Massilia sp. METH4: one gene and its partner. Each later gene encodes a partner of the first gene's protein in a complex. Links are inferred from orthologs where the notes say so. Each region holds a gene or a part of one and is shown in the gene's direction. Other genes may lie near its edges. The genes, in order: V6Z91_RS11605 and dsbD.

Region 1 (9,150 bases):
CCGCGGCTGGCCACCTCGCTGGCAGACGTGGCCAGCGTGGCGGCCTGGCGGGCATTCGCGGCGTTCTGCGCAACGGTCGAGGTAAGCTCTTCCATCGAGGAGGCGGTTTCCTCGAGCGATCCGGCCTGTTCTTCGGTACGCTTCGAGAGGTCGGCATTGCCTGCTGCAATATCGGCCGATGCGCTGGCGATCGCATCGGAACCGCCGCGAATCTCGCCCACCATGCCGAGCAGTTGATCGTTCATGTGCTTCAACGCATTCTGCAAGTCCCCAATCTCGTCTTTCGAGCCGGCTTGCGGAGCCGAGGTCAGGTCGCCGGCAGCCACGCGCCGCGCCAACTCGACGGCAGCGGTAACAGGACGGGTAATGCTCCGGGTCAGCCACCATGCGCAGAGAATGCCGAGGGCGACGCACAGCGCGCCCAGCAACAGGACCATGCGGCTGCTGTCCGTCTTGATGTCCTGAATCTGGTGTCGGAGGGTATCGATCCGGTCGCGCTGGATCTTGACCAGCGCGGCCATGCTTTCCTGGTAGGCATCGGAAGCGGGAACATATACCCGTTCGTACACTGCCCTTGCCTCGTCCAGCTTTCCTTCATTCTTGAGGCGGATCGTCTCGTTGCGCCCGTTGACGTAGCCGCTGCGCACTTCCATCATCCTGGCAAAGGCCTGTTTTTCCTCGGGGGTGGTCAGCATCTGCTCGGCCTGCTTCATATAGACCGCGGCCTTCTCGTTGGTGTCCTTCGTGTGCTTCGCGAAGAATTCGTTGAGGGAGGTGTCGCTGCTCCGGATGATGGCGGACGTACGGATGACCGCGACGGCGATATTGCTGCTCCAGTCCGTGATCAGCCGTTCTTTCCTGACCGGCTCGTCGAGCATCTGCTCGGCGGCATCCGCGACGGCGTTCAGCTTGACGACGCCGATGATGGTGGAAAGGATCGTGAGGAAGAGGACAAGGGCAAAGCCGAGCGCAAGGCGACGCCCGATCCGCATGTTCGATAGAAGTTTCATTTCGTGCCGTTGGGAACTGTTCGTTTGTGCAGCGCAACATTATAGTGGCCCGACCGGGCCGGCGGTCAGGTGGTTAACACGTATTGTCGTGGCGGGGCGACAGCCAGCCTGCCTCTCCGAGGGGCGGTGAAGATTCTCGAAGGGATGTTGCGCTGTGGGCGAGCGCGAGAAATGCGGCACGAAAACAAAAACGCCACCCGAGGGTGGCGTTTTCTTTGTTCTTGGTGGCCCGGGGCGGAATCGAACCACCGACACAAGGATTTTCAGTCCTCTGCTCTACCAACTGAGCTACCAGGCCAAGAGGCCGCATTATAGCAGGTCAATGCAGGGTTGCAATAGACTTTGCGGGAAATCTTCAAGCCGCTCCCCCACCCTTGCGCCAGGATCAAGGATCAATTGCCGGGCTACTGGTTTTTCTCAACAAAGAAAGCCGGCATCATTGTGCCTATCGAACTGAAGGAGAACACCATGCAAGACAAGATCCCCGCCATCGGCCTCGGCACGTTCCGCCTGCAAGGGCAGGTGGTCATCGATTCCGTGCGCGCCGGGCTGGAGCTGGGCTATCGACACATCGACACCGCGCAGATCTACGGCAACGAAGCCGATGTGGGCACGGCCATTGCCCAGAGCGGCGTACCGCGCACGGAACTGTTCGTAACGACCAAGGTCTGGACGTCGAACCTGGAAGCGGGCAAGCTGATCCCCAGCCTTGAGGCGAGCCTGGACAAGCTGCGGCTGGAACGGGTGGACCTCGCGCTGGTCCACTGGCCGTCGCCGCAGGATGCGGTGCCGGTCGCCGAATACATGCAGGCGCTGCTGGAGGCGAAGCGCGCTGGCCTGGCACGCATGATCGGCATCTCGAACTTCACGATCCGCCACATGCGGCAGGCGATCGACGCGGTGGGCGCGGCCGAAATCGCCACCAACCAGGTCGAGATCCACCCGTTCCTGCAAAACCGCGCCGTCGTCGCATTCGCCCGCGAACACGGCATCCACCTTACCGCCTACATGCCGCTTGCCTACGGCAAGGTGATGACGGACCCGGTGATCGCCGGCATCGCCGAACGGCATGGCGCCAACCCGGCGCAAATCGCCCTGGCCTGGTCGCTGCAGCAGGGTTATGCCGTGATCCCGTCGTCGACGAAGCGGGCGAACCTCGGGTCGAACCTGGGCGCCGCGCGCATCACGCTGTCGGACGAGGACATGGCTGCCATCGCCACGCTCGAAGCGAACGACCGGATTGCCAACCCGGAGGGCATCGCGCCGGAGTGGGACTGAGTCCGGGCGAGCGGTTGCTTCGCGCGCCCTTGCCGCGTGAGAAAGTTATAATGGCAGCATGAACACGCCATCCTCCTCCAAGCACCACGCGCAGACCGCCATCTGCATCGTCGGCAACGGCGCGATCGCCAAGGCGGCCGCCCTCGCTTTCGCCCAGGCCGGGCAAGGTGTCACGCTGCTGGCCCCGCCGGCCGCGCCAAAGCCGGAAGGTCTCGAACCGAGCTGGGACGTGCGGGTCTATGCGCTGAACCATACGGCGCATGAGCTGCTGTCGAACCTGAAGGTCTGGGGCGCGATGGACCAGCAACGCATCGCCCCCGTCGACGCGATGGTCGTCAAGGGCGATGGCGAGCAGCCCGGCCACCTGAATTTCGATGCCTACGGCGCCCGTACCGACACGCTGGCGTGGATCGTCGAGGACAGCAACCTGAATGGCGCCCTCGATGCCGCGCTGCGCTTCGCGCAGAACGTGCACTTCGTGACGGGCCGCGCGGTGGGCCTCAAGTGCAACGAGGATGGCGCCACCATTCTGCTCGAGGACGGCAATGCAGTGAAGGCGTCGCTGGTCGTGGGCGCCGATGGCGCCCAGTCGTGGGTGCGCGGCCAGTGCGACATCGGCCTCGACTACAAGCCTTACGGCCAGAAGGGCATCGTCAGCAATTTCGAGACGGAGTTGCCGCACCATGGCGCGGCATTCCAGTGGTTCACGTGCGACCGCGGCATCGTGGCGCTGCTGCCGCTGCCGGGCAACCGCGTGTCGCTCGTGTGGTCGGCGCCGGACATGCTGGCCGACCAGCTGTGCAGCGAAGGCGCGCAGGCGCTGGCCGACCGGCTGGCCGAGTTCGCCGCTGACAAGTTGGGGAAACTGACGCCGCTGCTGCCGGAAGCAGTGAAGGCTTTCCCGTTGTCGCTGGTGCGCCCGCATTCGCTCGTGGCGCAGCGCGTGGCGCTGATCGGCGACGCGGCCCACGTGGTGCATCCACTGGCCGGACACGGCATGAACCTGGGCTTCGGCGACGTGCGCGACCTGGTGCGCGCTGTCACCGAGCGCGAGGAACACCGCTCGATCGGTGACGAACGGGTGCTCGCCCGCTACGCGCGCTCGCGCAAGGAAGAAGTGCTGCTGATGCAAGCCACCACCGACGGCTTGCAGCGTTTGTTCGGCGCCAATCTCGAACCGGTTCGCGCGGTGCGCAATTTCGGGCTAAACTTGCTGGATAAATTGCCATTCGTCAAGCGTTCGCTGATGTCGCACGCGCTGGGCCGGCACTGATCACCGCGGCGCGGCAACCGCCGCGCCTGTCCCACCGGAGAGTCTATGAAGTTCATGAAGACCGGCCTCGTGCTGGCATCGGCGTTGCTGATGTCGTGCGCGGGCGCCGACGACGACGACGGCGTCGAAGCCACCATCCGCAAGAACGTCGAGCCCAAGCTGGGCGACAACGTCAAGATCGATTCCATTCGCGCCACGCCGTACGGCGGGCTGTACGAAATCCGCATCGGCAATGAAATCCGCTACACGGACAAGACGGGCACCTACCTGTTCGCCGGCCATGTCTTCAACCTCAAGACCAGGGAAGACGTCACGCAGGCGCGCATCGACGACATCAGCCGCATCAAGTTCTCCGAGCTGCCGCTGGAACTGGCGCTGAAGACGGTGAAGGGCAACGGCAAGCGCGTGATCGCGATCTTCGAGGACCCGAACTGCGGCTACTGCAAGAAGTTCCGCCGCGATACGCTGGCCAAGGTGGACAACGTGACCGTCTACACCTTCATGTACAACATCCTGTCGCCCGATTCCACGGTCAAGTCGCGCAATGTCTGGTGCGCGGCCGACCGCAACCGCGCGTGGGACGACTGGATGCTGGCCGGGAAGGTGCCGGCGGCCGCGCCGGCCGGTTGCACGGCGCCGAACGATCAGGTGCTGGCGCTGGGGAACAAGCTGGGCCTGCAAGGCACGCCGGCCATCTTCTTCGCCGACGGCAGCCGCATTCCGGGCGCGATCGATGCCGCGGCATTGGAAGAGAAATTCGCCGCGATCAAGTGAAGTAATATTGCAGCACCCGCATTGACGCGGCGCGCCTCGAGGCGCGCCGTTTTCGTTTCGTAGTTCGTTTTACATTACAAGCCGCCAAACTAGGAGCAAAACCATGGTCACCCTGAACATCAACGGGCGCGACACGCAGGTCGACGCCGATCCGTCGACGCCGATCCTGTGGGCGTTGCGCGACAACCTGAACATGACAGGCACGAAATTCGGCTGTGGCGCCGCGCTGTGCGGCGCCTGCACCGTGCACCTGGGCGGGCAGGCGATCCGCTCGTGCGTGACGCCGATCTCGGCGGCCGTGGGCCAGAAAATCACCACCATCGAGGCAATGGAGCACGACAAGGTGGGCAAGGCCGTGCAGGATGCCTGGGTGAAGCACGATGTGCCGCAGTGCGGCTACTGCCAGAGCGGGCAGGTGATGAGCGCGACCGCGCTGCTGAAGACGAACAGGAAGCCGAGCGACGCCGACATCGATGGCGCAATGGCCGGCAATATCTGCCGCTGCGGCACCTATCAACGCATTCGCCTCGCCATCAAGGATGCGGCGAAGACGCTGGCCTGAAGGAGAAAACCATGCGCAAAGAATGGCTCGATGGTGGTGACATGGCGGCAGCGGCCGCCGAAGACACAGGTATCTCCCGCCGCGGCTTCATGAAGGCGGCCGGCGCCGGCCTGGTGCTGAGTTTCACGATCACGGGCGGCGGGCGCATGGCGCGCGCCGCCGAACCGAAACCTTCGCAGCAGCCCAACGCTTTCCTGCGCATCGCGCCCGACAACACGGTCACCGTGCAGGTGAACCGCCTGGAATTCGGCCAGGGCGTGCACACGGCGCTGCCGATGCTGATCGCCGAAGAACTCGATGCCGACTGGTCGCAGATCCGCGGCGCGCTGGCGCCGGCCGGCGAGGCCTACAAGGACCCGGCGTTCGGCATCCAGATCACGGGCGGTTCCGGTTCGGTGGCCCACTCCTGGGTGCAGTACCGCGAGATCGGCGCCAAGGCGCGCGCCATGCTGGTCGCCGCCGCGGCCGAGCAGTGGCAGGTGCCGGCGAACAAGGTGAAGGCGTCGAAGGGCGTCTTGACCGCGCCGGGCGGCAAGAAGGCGACGTATGGCCAGATGGCCGAGGCGGCGATGAAGCAGCCGGTACCCGAGCACGTGGTGTTGAAGAATGCCGACAAATTCCGCTACATCGGCAAGCCGATGCCGCGCCTGGATGCCCGCGCCAAGTCGAACGGCAGCCAGCAGTTCGGCATGGACTTCAAGCCGGCCGGCACGAAGGTGGCCGTGGTGGCGCGCCCGCCCGTGTTCGGCGCGAAGGTGAAGCACTTCGAAGCCGCCAATGCGAAGAAGATCAAGGGCGTGGTTGCCGTGCTGCCGGTGGACGTGGACCGCGGCGGTACCGGCGTGGCCGTGATCGCCGACGGCTACTGGCAGGCCAAGCAGGGCCGCGATGCGCTGGCGATCGACTGGGATACCGGCGGCGTGGAAAAGGTCGGCACGGAAGAGCAGTTCAGCGCCTTCCGCGCGCTGGCGGCAAAGCCGGGCACGGTGGCGAAGCAGGGCGACACCTCGAAGCTGGCCACGGCGCCGAAGAAGATCTCGGCCGTATACGAATTCCCCTACCTGGCGCATGCCCCGATGGAACCGCTGAACTGCGTGGTCGACCTGAAGAGCAACGGCTGCACGATCTGGGCCGGCAGCCAGTTCCAGACGATGGACCAGGCCGCGGCCGCGAAGGCGGCGGGGCTCAAGCCGGAGCAGGTCACGCTGCACACGATGATGGCCGGCGGCGGCTTCGGCCGCCGCGCCACGCCGAAGTCGGACTACATCGTCGAGGCGGTCAATGTGGCCAAGGCGTATGCGAAGGCCGGCAAATCCGGCCCGGTGAAGGTGATCTGGAGTCGCGAAGACGATATCAAGGGCGGCTACTACCGGCCGTCACACGTGCACCGCGCGGAACTGGGCCTCGATGCCAACGGCAATATCGTGGGCTGGGATCACGTGATCGTGGGCCAGTCGATCGTTACCGGCTCGCCGTTCGAGGCGATGATGGTCAAGAATGGCGTCGATGCCACGATGGTCGAGGGCATGGGCGAACCGTACAAGGTGCCGATGAATCTTTCCGTGCACAATGCGCAGGCCAATGTGCCGGTGCTGTGGTGGCGCTCGGTCGGGTCCACGCACACGGCGTTCGTGATGGAGACGCTGATCGACGAGGCGGCGACGGCGGCCGGCGTCGATCCGGTGGCTTACCGCAAGAAGCTGATCCCGGCGAAGCACAAGCGCCATCACCTGGCGCTGGATCTCGCCGTCGGCAAGTCCGGCTATAACACGGTCAAGCTGCCGGAAGGGCAGGCCTACGGCGTGGCCGTGCATGAGTCGTTCGGCACCGTGGTGGCCTATGTCGTCACGGCTTCCGTGGAGAATGGCACGCCGAAGCTGCACAGGGTCACGGCCGCCGTGCACTGCAACCAGCCCGTCAACCCTCTCACCATCGAAGCCCAGGTCCAGGGTGCCGTGCTGATGGCCGTTGGCACCACGCTGCCGGGCGCCGCCATCACTTTGAAGAATGGTATGGTGGAACAGGGCCAGTTGAGCGACTACACCGTGGCGCGCATGCCGGATATGCCGCAGGTCGAGGTGCACATCGTGCCGTCGACCGAGCCGCCGACCGGCATGGGCGAACCGGGCCTGCCACCGCTGGCGCCGGCGTTCGCCAACGCCGTGTTCCGGCTGACGGGCAAGCGGCTGCGCAAGCTGCCGTTCGACCTCGCTTCGGCCGCCGCGCCGCAGCTGGCGTAAGCGGTGGAGCGCGCCCGTATCACCGGGATCCTTCTCGCTGCCGGCCGCGGCCGGCGTTTCGACCCGCTGGGGCAGCGCAACAAGCTGCTCCAGCCGATCGATGGCGAGGCGGTCGTGGTGCACAGTGCGCGGCACCTGCTGGCCGCCGTGCCGCGGGTGGTGGCGGTTGTGCGGCCGGGCGAGGAAGGCGTCGCCGCGCGGCTGGCCGCACTGGGCTGCGAAGTCGCCGTCTGCGCGGAGGCTGACTGCGGCATGGCCGCCTCGCTCGTCCATGCGCTGCGCCATGCGGCCGAAGCGCAGGGCTGGATCGTGGCGCTGGGCGACATGCCCCATGTGCGGCCGACCACGATCGCCGCGCTGGTGCGCGCCGTGGAAGAGGGGGCCGATATCGCGGTCCCGGTTTATGAAAACGAGCGTGGCAACCCGGTGGCATTCGGTCGCCGGCACCTGCCGCAGCTGCTCGCGCTAAGTGGAGACCGCGGCGCGCGCGGCATCGTAAGGGATAATATCGTCAATGAAGTGGCGGTGGATGACCCGGGCATCCTGCTCGACATCGATACGCCGCCCGACCTGCAATGAAAAACAAAACGTCGACCAAGAAGACCAAGCCCCCACGCGCCGCGGCCCCCGCCGTGGCCTCCGCTGTGGCCTACACTATCGTGCCGAAAGACCTGGCGGCCCACCTGTTCCAGGTAACGCTGACCGTGCAGCAGCCCGCCGCCGAAGGCCAGGTGCTGGCGCTGCCGGCCTGGATTCCGGGCAGCTACATGATCCGCGAATTTGCCCGCAACATCGTGCAGATCCGCGCCGAGTCGAATGGTGCGCCGGTACCGCTGACGAAGCTGGACAAGCATTCGTGGCGCGCGCCGGCAGTGGAAGGCCCCCTCGTCGTGCAGTACGACGTGTATGCCTGGGACCTGTCGGTGCGCGCCGCGCACCTGGACCAGACGCACGGTTTCTTCAACGGCACCAGCGTGTTCCTGCGTGTGGCGGGGCAGGAGGATGTGCCCCATGTGGTCGATATCCAGCGCCCGGCCGAGGAAGCCGCGCGCACCTGGCGCGTGGCCACGGCACTGCCCGAGCTGAAGGCGAAGCGCTACGGCTTCGGGACCTACGTGGCGGCAGACTACGACGAGCTGATCGACAGCCCGGTGGAAATGGGCGACTTCGCGCTGGCCACGTTCACCGCCCACGGCGTGCCGCACGACGTGGTGATTACCGGCCGCGTGCCGAACCTGGACCTCGTACGGCTTTGCACCGACCTGAAAGCCATCTGCGAAACCCAGATCGCCTTTTTCGAGCCGAAGACGAAGCGCTCGCCGATGGACCGCTACGTGTTCATGACCCTCGCCGTGGGCGACGGCTACGGCGGCCTGGAACACCGCGCCTCGACCGCCCTGATCTGCGCCCGCGCCGATCTGCCGACGACGGCCAGCCAGGGCAAGGAACGCAGCGAAGGCTATATCAGGTTCCTCGGCCTGTGCAGCCATGAGTACTTCCACACCTGGAACGTGAAGCGCATCAAGCCGGCCGTCTTCGCGCCCTACGACCTGCAGGTGGAAAACTACACACCGCTGCTGTGGCTCTTCGAAGGTTTCACGAGCTATTACGACGACCTGTTCCTCGTTCGCTCCGGCATGATCGACGAAGCCACGTACTTCAAGATGCTGGGCAAGACGGTGGGCAGCGTGCTGCGCGGCGCCGGCCGTACGAAGCAGAGCGTGGCCGATTCCAGCTTCGATGCCTGGAGCAAGTACTACCGGCAGGACGAAAACGCACCGAACGCCATCGTCAGCTACTACGCAAAGGGTTCGCTGGTCGGCCTGGGCCTGGATCTCACGATCCGCGCCAAGACCGGTGGCAAGCGTTCGCTGGACGACATCATGCTGGCGCTGTGGCAGCGCTACGGGCGCGACTTCTACCCGGCGGGCCGCCGCGGCGTGACCCCGGCCGACGTGGAAGCGCTGTTCGACGAGATCAGCGGCATGCGGCTGAAGAGCTACTTCGAAAAAT
Region 2 (9,404 bases), 3.3 Mb from region 1 along the record:
ATACCCTCACATTGGCCAACAACGGCACGGCCGCATTGAAGGTCGCCTCGCTGGTGCTCGATGGCGCCGCCGCCGACTTCGCGCTGGCCGGCAACTGCGGAGCCAACGTGACGGTCAGTCCGGGTGCCGGATGCACCATCGAGATCGCCTTCCGCCCGGCCGCGGCCGGCCAGCGCGCCGCGACCCTGATGCTCGTCACCGATGGCGGCAAGCAGTTCACCGTGGCGTTGGCGGGTACCGGGGTGGCCGTGCCGGTGCCGATGCTGACGGTGAATCCGCAAAGCCTCGAGTTCGGCGGCGCCGACGTCAACGGCACGGCCCCGACGCGCCGCATCACCGTCACGAACGGCGGCGGCAATCCCGCCGTGCTGACGGCAGCGGCCTTCACTGGCCCGTTCTCGCTGCAGCCCGACAGCGGCGCGTGCGCGGCATTCCCGTTCACCTTGCAACCCGGCGCGGCCTGCGAACTGGTGGTGCGCTTCGCGCCCGCCACCGCTGGCGACGCCGGCGGCGCCATGGAGCTGGCCGCGGAGGGCGGCACACCATTGACCGTGGCGCTCAGCGGCAGGGGCAACGTGCCCGCGGTGCCGGTGCCGGCAACGCCGCAGAACAACGGCGGCAGCGGGTGCTCCGCGGCCAGCAGCGGCAACGACCCGGTGCTGGCCCTGCTCGTCGCCCTGTCGATCGCCGTGCTCGCATGGCGCAGGTTTTCCCGCAAACAGGAGGTGCAGTCATGAGATGGATCGTGAAGTGGAAGCTGAGCGCCGCGTTGGCGCTGGGGCTGGCGAGCAGCGGCGCCTGGGCGCTGGAGCCGGGTGCCCCGGCGCCGCAATTCGAGCTGGCGGGCAAGGATGGCCCGGTGCAGCTGGGCAGGTACCGGGGCAAGGTGGTGTACGTGGATTTCTGGGCATCCTGGTGCGGTCCGTGCCGCCAGTCCTTCCCCTGGATGAACGAGATGCAGGCGCGCTACGGCGCGCGCGGCCTGCAGGTCGTCGGCGTGAACCTCGACGCGAAGGCGGACGACGCCCGGCGCTTCCTGGCCGAAAACCCGGCGCAATTCCCGATCGCGTTCGACCCGGCCGGTGCGACGCCGCGCGCCTACGGCATCAAGGGGATGCCCAGCAGCGTGCTGGTGGGGCCGGACGGCAAGGTGCTGTTCGAGCATGCCGGCTTCAAGGCGGCCGACCGCGCCGAGCTGGAAAAACGCATCGTGGCGGCGCTGGGAGAAGGCAAATGAAAGCGCCGGCCGCGCTCGCGTTGTGCGCGGGGCTCGCCGCGCTGTCCGGCTGCGGCACCGTGCAGCCGTGGGAAAAGGGCAAGCTGGCCAGGCCGGAAATGACCTTCGGCGGCGACCTGCTCGAGACCCGCTACGCCGAGCATATCTATACCAGCCGCGAAGCCGCTTCCGGCGGCAGCGGCGTGGGTGGTGGCGGCTGCGGCTGCAATTGAGGAGGGGACATGACGACACCTCTCCAGCCTTCCCGCGAGCCCGATTCCGTGGCCGATTCCCTGGCCACATCGCTGCTCGCCGCCGCGCTGCTGCTGCCCGGCGTGCACGCGCAGGCGCAGACGCCGCCCGAACACGGCAGCGTGAGCCTGCGCTATCTCGACTATGCGGACCGCCAGCCCGGCTTCGACCGCGTGCGCGTGCACGCGCCCTCGATCGCCGTGGTGGCACCGATCGCCGGCGACTGGTCGGTTGAAGGCACGCTGACGGCGGACGACGTCTCGGGCGCCACGCCGCGCTACCACACCGCCGTCTCGGGCGCCTCGCGCATGAGCGACTACCGCAAGGCGGGCGATGCCAGCGTCACGCGTTACTTCCGGCGCGGCACGCTGACGGCCGGCGCCGCCTATTCGACGGAGCACGACTACGTGTCGCGCGCGCTGTCGCTGAACGGCACCGTGTCCAGCGAGGATAACAACACCACGTGGGCATTCGGCCTGGCGGGCAGCCGCGACCGCATCGATCCGGTCAACCGCATCGTCGAGCGCGAGCGCAAGCGCACCGTCAGCGTGCTGGCCGGGGTGACGCGGGTGCTGACGCCGAACGACATCGGCCAGCTCACGCTCACGCGCACCAACGGCAGCGGCTACTACAGCGATCCCTATAAACTGTTCGACAACCGGCCGCGCTCGCGGCGGCAGAATACCGTGCTGCTGCGCTGGAACCACTTCCTGGACGGCACCGGCGGCACCAGCCGCCTGAGCTACCGGTACTACAGCGATTCCTTCGACATCCGCGCGCACACGCTGGGCGCCGAGTACGTGCAACCGATCGGCAGCGACTGGACGGTGGTGCCGGAACTGCGGCTGTACACGCAGCGGGCGGCGTCGTTCTACTACGACCCCGTCTACGACAGCGTGCTGGGCGAGCCGCTGCCGCCCGGTTTCGCCGCCAACCCCGGCCGCTTCTCGTCGGCCGACCAGCGCCTGGCCGGCTTTGGCGCCGTGACCGTTGGCCTGAAGGTGGCGCGCAGGATCGGCAAGCTGTGGACCGTCGACTTGAAGGTCGAGGCCTACGAACAGCGCGGCGCCTGGCGCGTGTTCGGCCACGGCAGCCCGGGCCTGGCGCCATATCGCGCCCGCACGATCCAGCTTGGAGTGACACGGCAATGGTAGCGCCGGTCTATCGCTTTCCCTTCCGCGCCATGGCCAGCCCCTGCGAGATCAGGCTGGCTGCGCCGGACGCGCATATCGCCGGGCAGGTGGCGCGCGAGGCCATCGCCGATGTGCAGGGCATCGAGGCGGACTATTCGCGCTACCGTGCCGACAGCATCGTCAGCCGCATCAACGCGGCTGCCGGCCGCGACTTCGTCGAGTGCGACGACGTGGCCTGCCAGCTGCTCGCCTATGCGGATCACCTGTACCGCACGAGCGATGGGCTGTTCGACATCACTTCGGGCGTGCTGCGGCGCGCCTGGGATTTCCGCCAGCCGCGGCTGCCCGATCCGGCGGTGCTGGCGGCCACGCGCGCGCTGGTGGACTGGCCGTCGGTGCGCCGTGTCGGCCGGCACGTGATGCTGCCGCGTGCCGGCATGGAAATCGACTTCGGCGGCTTCGGCAAGGAGTATGCGGCCGATCGCGCCGCCGCGCTGCTGCTGCGCAGGGGGATACGCCACGGCTATGTGAACCTGGGCGGCGACATGCGCTTCCTCGGCCCGCAGCCTGACGGGCAGCCCTGGCAGATCGGCATCCAGGACCCGCGCGATCCGGAAGGCATCGCCGCCAGCATCGCCGTAAGCCAGGGCGCGCTGGCGACGAGTGGCGACTACGAGCGCTACATCGAGGTCGGCGGGCGGCGCTATTGCCACATCCTGAACCCGCGCACGGGGATGCCGGTGTCACACTGGCGGTCCGTCAGCGTGCTCGCGCCGCTGGCCGTGCTGGCCGGCAGCGTGTCCACGATCGCCATGCTGAAGGAGGAGGGCGCCTTGCCCTTCCTGGCCGCCAGCGGCGCGAGCTGGTTCGCGATCGACGGCGCGGGAGCAACCTATCACCACAAGGTATCGGGAGAATATGCATGAAGCACTTGTCACGATGGCTGATGCTGGCGCTCCTGCTGCTGTGCGGCGCCTGGCGTGCGGCGACCGGCGCCGACACGTTCCTGCCGCCGGAGCAGGCATTCCGGCTCGGCGCGGAACTGCGCGCCGACCGCACCGTGCGGCTCACGTGGATCATCGCGCCGGGCTACCACCTGTACCGCGACCGTCTCGTCTTCGACAGCGAACACACGGGGCAGCCGATCCTCCCGAACGGGCAGCGCAAGTTCGACAGCAACTTCAACAAGGTGATGGAAACCTACGGCGGCCGCCTGGTGGCGGACCTGCCCTTGCGCGCGGCGCAGGCGCCATTCACGCTGCGCATCGGCTACCAGGGTTGCGCGGACAAGGGCCTGTGCTACCAGCCGGCGGAGGCGGCGTTCCGCGTCGACCCGGCGGCGCCGGGCGCATTGGCTCCCGTGGACCCTGCCCCGGCCCCCGCCATCGCGGGGGCCACCCCGGCCGATGCAGTCCAAGCCCGCGTTGTGCAAGCCTCCGCGGCGCCGGAAGACGACAGTTCGCTCGCCCAGCGCACGCTGCAAAGCGGCAGCGCGTGGCGCATCGGCCTGGCCTTCCTGGCGTTCGGCCTGCTGCTCTCGTTCACGCCCTGCGTGCTGCCGATGGTGCCCATCCTTTCATCGATCATCGTCGGCGGCGGCGATGCGGCCGGCGGCCGCATCTCGCGCGGCAGGGGATTTTCCCTGGCGCTGGCCTACAGCCTGGGCATGGCGGCCGTGTACACGGCGCTCGGCGTGGCGGCGGGCCTGGCCGGCGAAGGGCTGGCGGGCGCCTTGCAGAAGCCCTGGGTGCTGCTGCTCTTCGGCGGCCTGCTCGTGGCGCTGGCGCTATCCATGTTCGACGTGTACCAGTTGCAGCTGCCAGCGGCCTTGCAGAGCCGCTTCAGCGAGACCAGCAACCGCTTCCGGGGCGGGCGCTATGCCGGGGTGTTCGCCATGGGCGCGGTGTCGGCCCTCATCGTCGGCCCGTGCGTGGCCGGGCCGCTGGCCGGTGCGCTGCTGTACATCAGCCAGACGCGCGACGTATGGACAGGCGGCTGGGCGCTGTTCTCGATGGCCGCCGGCATGAGCGTGCCGCTGCTGCTCACCGGCCTCTCCGCCGGCAGCCTGCTGCCGCGCGCGGGCCCGTGGATGAACGCCGTCAAGCGGGTGTTCGGGCTGCTGCTGATCGCGGTGGCGATCTGGATGGTGTCGCCGGTGTTCCCGGTCACGGTCGCCATGGCGCTGTGGGGCGCCTTCGCCGTGCTGTGCGCCGTTTTCCTGCGCGTGTTCGAGCCGGTAGCCGCGGGCGCCGGCTTGCGCAGCTACCTGGGCCGCACGCTGGGGCTGGTGCTGTTCACGCTGGGACTGTTCGAGCTGCTGGGCGCCGCCAGCGCGGGACGGGACGTGCTGCAGCCGCTGGCCCACCTGCGCGGCGGGCCCGTCGCGGCAGTGGCGGCCGAGACGGGCGAGGACCAGCGCTTCCAGCGCATCCGCAGCGTGGCGGAACTGGAAGAGGTGCTGGCGGCGAATCCCGGCCCGGTGATGCTGGACTTCTATGCCGACTGGTGCGTCTCCTGCAAGGAGATGGAACGCTTTACCTTTTCGGCGCCGCAGGTCGCCGCGCGGATGCGGCAGGTGCGCCTGCTGCAGGTGGACGTGACGGCCAACAGCCAGGAGGACCGCGCCCTGATGAAGCGCTTCGGCCTGTTCGGACCGCCCGGCATCATCCTGTTCAGGGAAGGCAAGGAAGTGCCGCGGGGGCGCGTGATCGGCTTCATGGAGGCGGAGGCGTTCGCGCGGCACCTGGCGCGGCACTTTGCCTCGTAACGGCGACCCTGCCGCCTATTCCCAGGCCCGCGCCGCCGAGCGGTAGCCGGTCCAGGTAAAACCGATTCCGGCCGACAGCCCGCTGTTCTTGCGGAACAATGGGCTGTCGCGGTTCGCCGAGTGGCTGAGATTCTCATAGCGGGTGAATCCGAAGACGCGCCAGTCGGCATTGATGCGCCGCGACAGGCTCAGGCCGAAGCGCGTCATCATCAGGCCGCCATCGGCCTGGTACACCGGCCGGGTGGCGGTGGCGTATTGCGGCGCCACGCCGTAGAAGTAATCGTTCAGGCGGGCATTGCCGAACACGGCACCTGCGCTCGCATCGGCCTGCCACTTGCCCGTGCCGTCGCCGATCTCGTAGACCACGCGCGGTTCGAACACGAGGCCCTGGCGCGCGAAGCCGTTGCCCAGTTCGAGGGGCACGCGCAGCGGCAATTCCAGCCTGGCGCGGCTGGTGGCGGTGGGCTCGGCCAGCAGCACCTTCAGGCGCGGCCCGAATTCGAGCAGCGAATGCAGGTCCGGCATGCCTTCGCGCGCGGCCACGTCGTCGGAGCGGGCCGGCAGCGACAGGGCGAAGCCCAGGTCCAGCTCCACCCGGTCGCTGTTGATCAGGCGCGCCGCGATGCCGGAGCGGTCGGCGCGCACGATCTTGCCGCGATAGATCACCATCGGCAGCACGAGGGCGCGGGTGGAACGGTCGTCCGAACCCGGATAGGCGGGGGTGGTGGCGGCGCCACCGAACAGGCCAAGTTCCCACAGCGGCAGGTTGGGCGCCGGTTCCGGCGCCTTCAGCTGGGCAGTAGCCGGTACCGTCGTGGCCAGCAGGGCGATGCAGGTCCACCTGCGCGGGTTCGTCAGTGCGCTCATGGGTGCGGGAAGGGGATGGCGAAGCATGATCCTCTCTTTCGGTACGGGGCATGGTAAGTCTTGCAACCTTACCACGGCCTTCGCCCATCCCCCAAGGCTTGCTCGACGTCAGTCGTTCCCGTGCTGCACGAACACCGCCGTGGTGCGCGCGGGGATCGTGAACGCACCCGTGCCTGCGTCATAGGCCGAGGACTTCACGACCGGATCGCTGCCCGCGCGCTGGATCGGGTGCAGTTGCAGCCTGCGGCCGCGCAGTTCCGGGATGGTGACGGTGTTGGCCTTCCTGTCCACGTTGAACACCGCGATTACCGCCTTGTACTTCGCGCCGGGGTACTTGCTCGGTTCCGTTCCCGAAATGCTCATGGCGACCACGCCCGGCACCTGGGCGGGTCCCGTGTTGTGGAACTTCAGGCGGTCGATCACGTCCTGTGCGGTGCGCAGGCGGAACAGCGTGCTGTCCTGGCGGATCGCCAGCAGTTCCTCGAAGCCGGCCTTCGCCGCCAGGATCGCGCGGCGGTCCGGGTTGACCAGCGGGTTGGCCAGCACCGGCGCCATGATGGGCCAGCTTTCCTCGTTCTTCTCCGCCAGCGGCAGGCCGACGCCGAAGTTGTTCGACGCGTAGCCGTAGTCGAGCCGGTTGAACCAGTCGCCCGCGTTGTAGCTGTCGCGGTCCAGCGACTTCGAACGCAGGATCTCCTGACCGGCGTGGAAGAACGGGATGCCTTGCGCCAGCACGTTGATGGCGGTGCCCAGCGTCTGCGCGCGCACGCGGTCGGCCAGCGTGGTGCCTTGCGGGAGCTTCAGCGCGTTGACGTCGAACAGCGTCTGGTTGTCGTGCGCCTCGATGTAGTTGATGGTCTCCGCCGGCTGGCCGGCGAAGCCCGCCTGCTGGCCGAAGTAGTCGATCTCGGCGTTGCTGCGCACGTTGCCGAAACGGTCGGTGAAGCGATAGTCGCGCAGCGTGCCGGAAAGAGCGACGCGCACCAGGTCGGCCAGGCGCAGCGCGTCGTCGCGCGTCTGGCTGGACTTGCCGTTCGGATCGAACCACACGCCGTTGGCGAAGCCCTGCTGGTCCACCAGCGCGCCGCCGGTATCGCAGCAGCCGCCGCCGCGCACCGTGTCGCGGATGCGGTCGTTGAAGGAGCCGATGCCGGTGCCGGCCATATTCGCCTGGCGCGCCTGCACGAAGCGGGCGTCATTGCCCACCGCGCCGAAGTTCCATGCCTCGCCGTACAGGTAGATGTGGCGGCCCGCCGCCGCGTTGGCGGCGGCCTGCACGCGCTTCATCAGGTCGAGCGGCGTGAAGCCCATGATGTCGAAGCGGAAGCTGTCTATCTTGTACTGCTCCGTCCACAGCGCCACGGAATCGATCATCAGCTTGGCCATCATGGCGTTTTCCTGGGCCGTGTCGGCGCAGCAGCTGTCGTTCAGGATGTTGCCTTCGGCGCCCAGGCGGTAGTAATACGCGGGCACGATGCGGTCCAGCACCGACAGCGGCCCTTGCTGCGACTGGCTGGTGTGGTTGTACACCACGTCCAGCGTCACGCGCAGCCCCGCTTCGTGCAGCGACTGCACCATGGCGCGGAATTCGCGCACGCGCACCGCGCCGTCCGTCGCGTCGGTGGCGTAACTGCCTTCCGGCGTGTTGTAGTGCACCGGGTCGTAGCCCCAGTTGAAGCAGTCGCTGTCGCGGGTGCCGGCTACCGCTGCCTGCTGGGTGGTGCCATCGGCAGCGCCGTTCGGAATGGCGGGGGTCACGCAGGCCAATTCGTCGACGCTGGAAAAGTCATAGCTGGGCAGCAGGTGCACGTGCGTCATGCCGGCCTTCTGCAGCGACTTCAGGTGGCGCATCGGCGCGCTCTCGGTGTGCGTGAAGGCCAGGTACTTGCCGCGGTGGGCGGCGGGCACCGTGTCGTCCGACGCGGAAAAGTCGCGGATGTGCAGTTCGTACAGGGCGATGTCGGTGGGCGCGGCCAGGTGTGGAATGCGCTGGTCGTCCCAGCCGGCCGGCTTCAGTTGCGCGCTGTCCAGGTTGGCGATGAAGCTGCGCTTGCTGTTGGCGGAAACGCTCGGCGAATACGGGTCGGTGACCGTGTTCGTCACCACCTTGTTGTTCGCCCAGCGCGACAGGACCTGCACCGTGTAGGTGTAGTAGGAACGATTGGTCCACTCGGCGCTCGGCGCCGTGTACGACCACACGCCGCTGGCGGGATCGCGCACCATCGGCGCGGACTTGCCCTTGGCCGCGTTGGCGTCGCGGTAGATGTCCAGGTTCACGGCCTTCGCCGTCGGCGCCCAGACGCGGAAGGTGGGTACGCCCTGGCGGTCGAAGGTCACGCCGAGTTGCGCCTGGCTGGCGCGGGCGGCGAAGACGTCGTCGAGCATGCCGGCCTGTTGCAGCGAAGTGACCTGCACCAGCGTGCCGTCGGCATTGAACTGGGCGATGGCGAATTGGGCGCTGGCGAGGCTCGCCGCCCTGGCGGCGTCGGCACCCGAGAGCCGCAGCCCCGTGGCGCCGGCGAGGTGGGGGAACTTCTGGCGCAGCGCATCGGGCAGGGCGGCCGCTTGCAGTGCGAAGCTGCCGTCGGCGCCGGCCAGGCCGGTGGCCGCGTCGGCCGCCGGCGCCAGCCCGCCATTGTTCGCGTAGTACAGCTTGTAGGTGGCGCCGGCCGGCGCGCCGGGCCAGGCCAGCGCGGTGGCCGACAGCCAGTGCGCCTTGGCATTGCCCAGGTTCCCGAAGGTGAGGGCCGGTTCCTGGGCGTACACGGTGCAGTCGCCTTCCAGCATCCACACTTCCTGGCCATTGGCCATCACGTCGGCCGCCAGGTCGGCGCGCTGGTCGGCGCCGCAATTCTTGGTGCCGCTGCCGTCGGTGACGAGGAAACTGATGGCGCTCTTGCCGGCCGCGAGCGGAATGTCCACGTAGCCGCCGAACGCGTCGCGCCCCGTAAACATGAAGCGGTCCGTGATCCACGCCTGGCTGGGCTGTTGTGGGCCATCCCACGAATACACGCCCCAATTGGTTTCGTCGCCCTGGATGCGGCGGAAATGCATGCGGATATTGCCGGGGGCGACCGGGGTGGCGGCCGCAGCCGCGGATTTGATTGCGCCGGACAGCCGCACCGGTGCGAGGGAGGCCTGCTGCTGCTGCTGGCCCGTTTCGCCTTCG

The links.
Region 2: the proteins of V6Z91_RS11605 (region 1) and dsbD are in contact, whole or in part, in a crystal structure (PDB 1JZD), measured with the Escherichia coli proteins. The link is inferred for Massilia sp. METH4 from one-to-one orthologs.

The regions. Positions count from the first base shown.
Region 1 is NZ_CP146614.1:2,625,495-2,634,644, forward strand. Bases 2,726-5,470 are described here. They hold V6Z91_RS11605 (DsbC family protein), read left to right. Parts: upstream 2,726-3,606; coding sequence 3,607-4,335; downstream 4,336-5,470. Other genes in these bases: V6Z91_RS11600 (FAD-dependent monooxygenase), read left to right, coding at 2,726-3,561; V6Z91_RS11610 ((2Fe-2S)-binding protein), read left to right, coding at 4,439-4,897; V6Z91_RS11615 (xanthine dehydrogenase family protein molybdopterin-binding subunit), read left to right, coding at 4,909-5,470. Also shown: V6Z91_RS11585 (methyl-accepting chemotaxis protein), read right to left, coding at 1-1,010; 2,5-didehydrogluconate reductase DkgB, read left to right, coding at 1,479-2,288; more of V6Z91_RS11600, read left to right, coding at 2,347-2,725; more of V6Z91_RS11615, read left to right, coding at 5,471-7,137; V6Z91_RS11620 (nucleotidyltransferase family protein), read left to right, coding at 7,141-7,716; V6Z91_RS11625 (M61 family metallopeptidase), read left to right, coding at 7,713-9,150. UniProt on the Escherichia coli protein: Acts as a disulfide isomerase, interacting with incorrectly folded proteins to correct non-native disulfide bonds.
Region 2 is NZ_CP146614.1:5,956,433-5,965,836, reverse strand. Bases 2,947-5,945 are described here. They hold dsbD (protein-disulfide reductase DsbD), read left to right. Parts: upstream 2,947-3,523; coding sequence 3,524-5,368; downstream 5,369-5,945. Other genes in these bases: V6Z91_RS26055 (MipA/OmpV family protein), read right to left, coding at 5,384-5,945; V6Z91_RS26065 (FAD:protein FMN transferase), read left to right, coding at 2,947-3,527. In the rest of the region: V6Z91_RS26085 (choice-of-anchor D domain-containing protein), read left to right, coding at 1-737; V6Z91_RS26080 (TlpA disulfide reductase family protein), read left to right, coding at 734-1,237; V6Z91_RS26075 (DUF4266 domain-containing protein), read left to right, coding at 1,234-1,449; V6Z91_RS26070 (DUF3570 domain-containing protein), read left to right, coding at 1,459-2,622; more of V6Z91_RS26065, read left to right, coding at 2,616-2,946; more of V6Z91_RS26055, read right to left, coding at 5,946-6,262; pulA (pullulanase-type alpha-1,6-glucosidase), read right to left, coding at 6,344-9,404. UniProt on the Escherichia coli protein: Required to facilitate the formation of correct disulfide bonds in some periplasmic proteins and for the assembly of the periplasmic c-type cytochromes.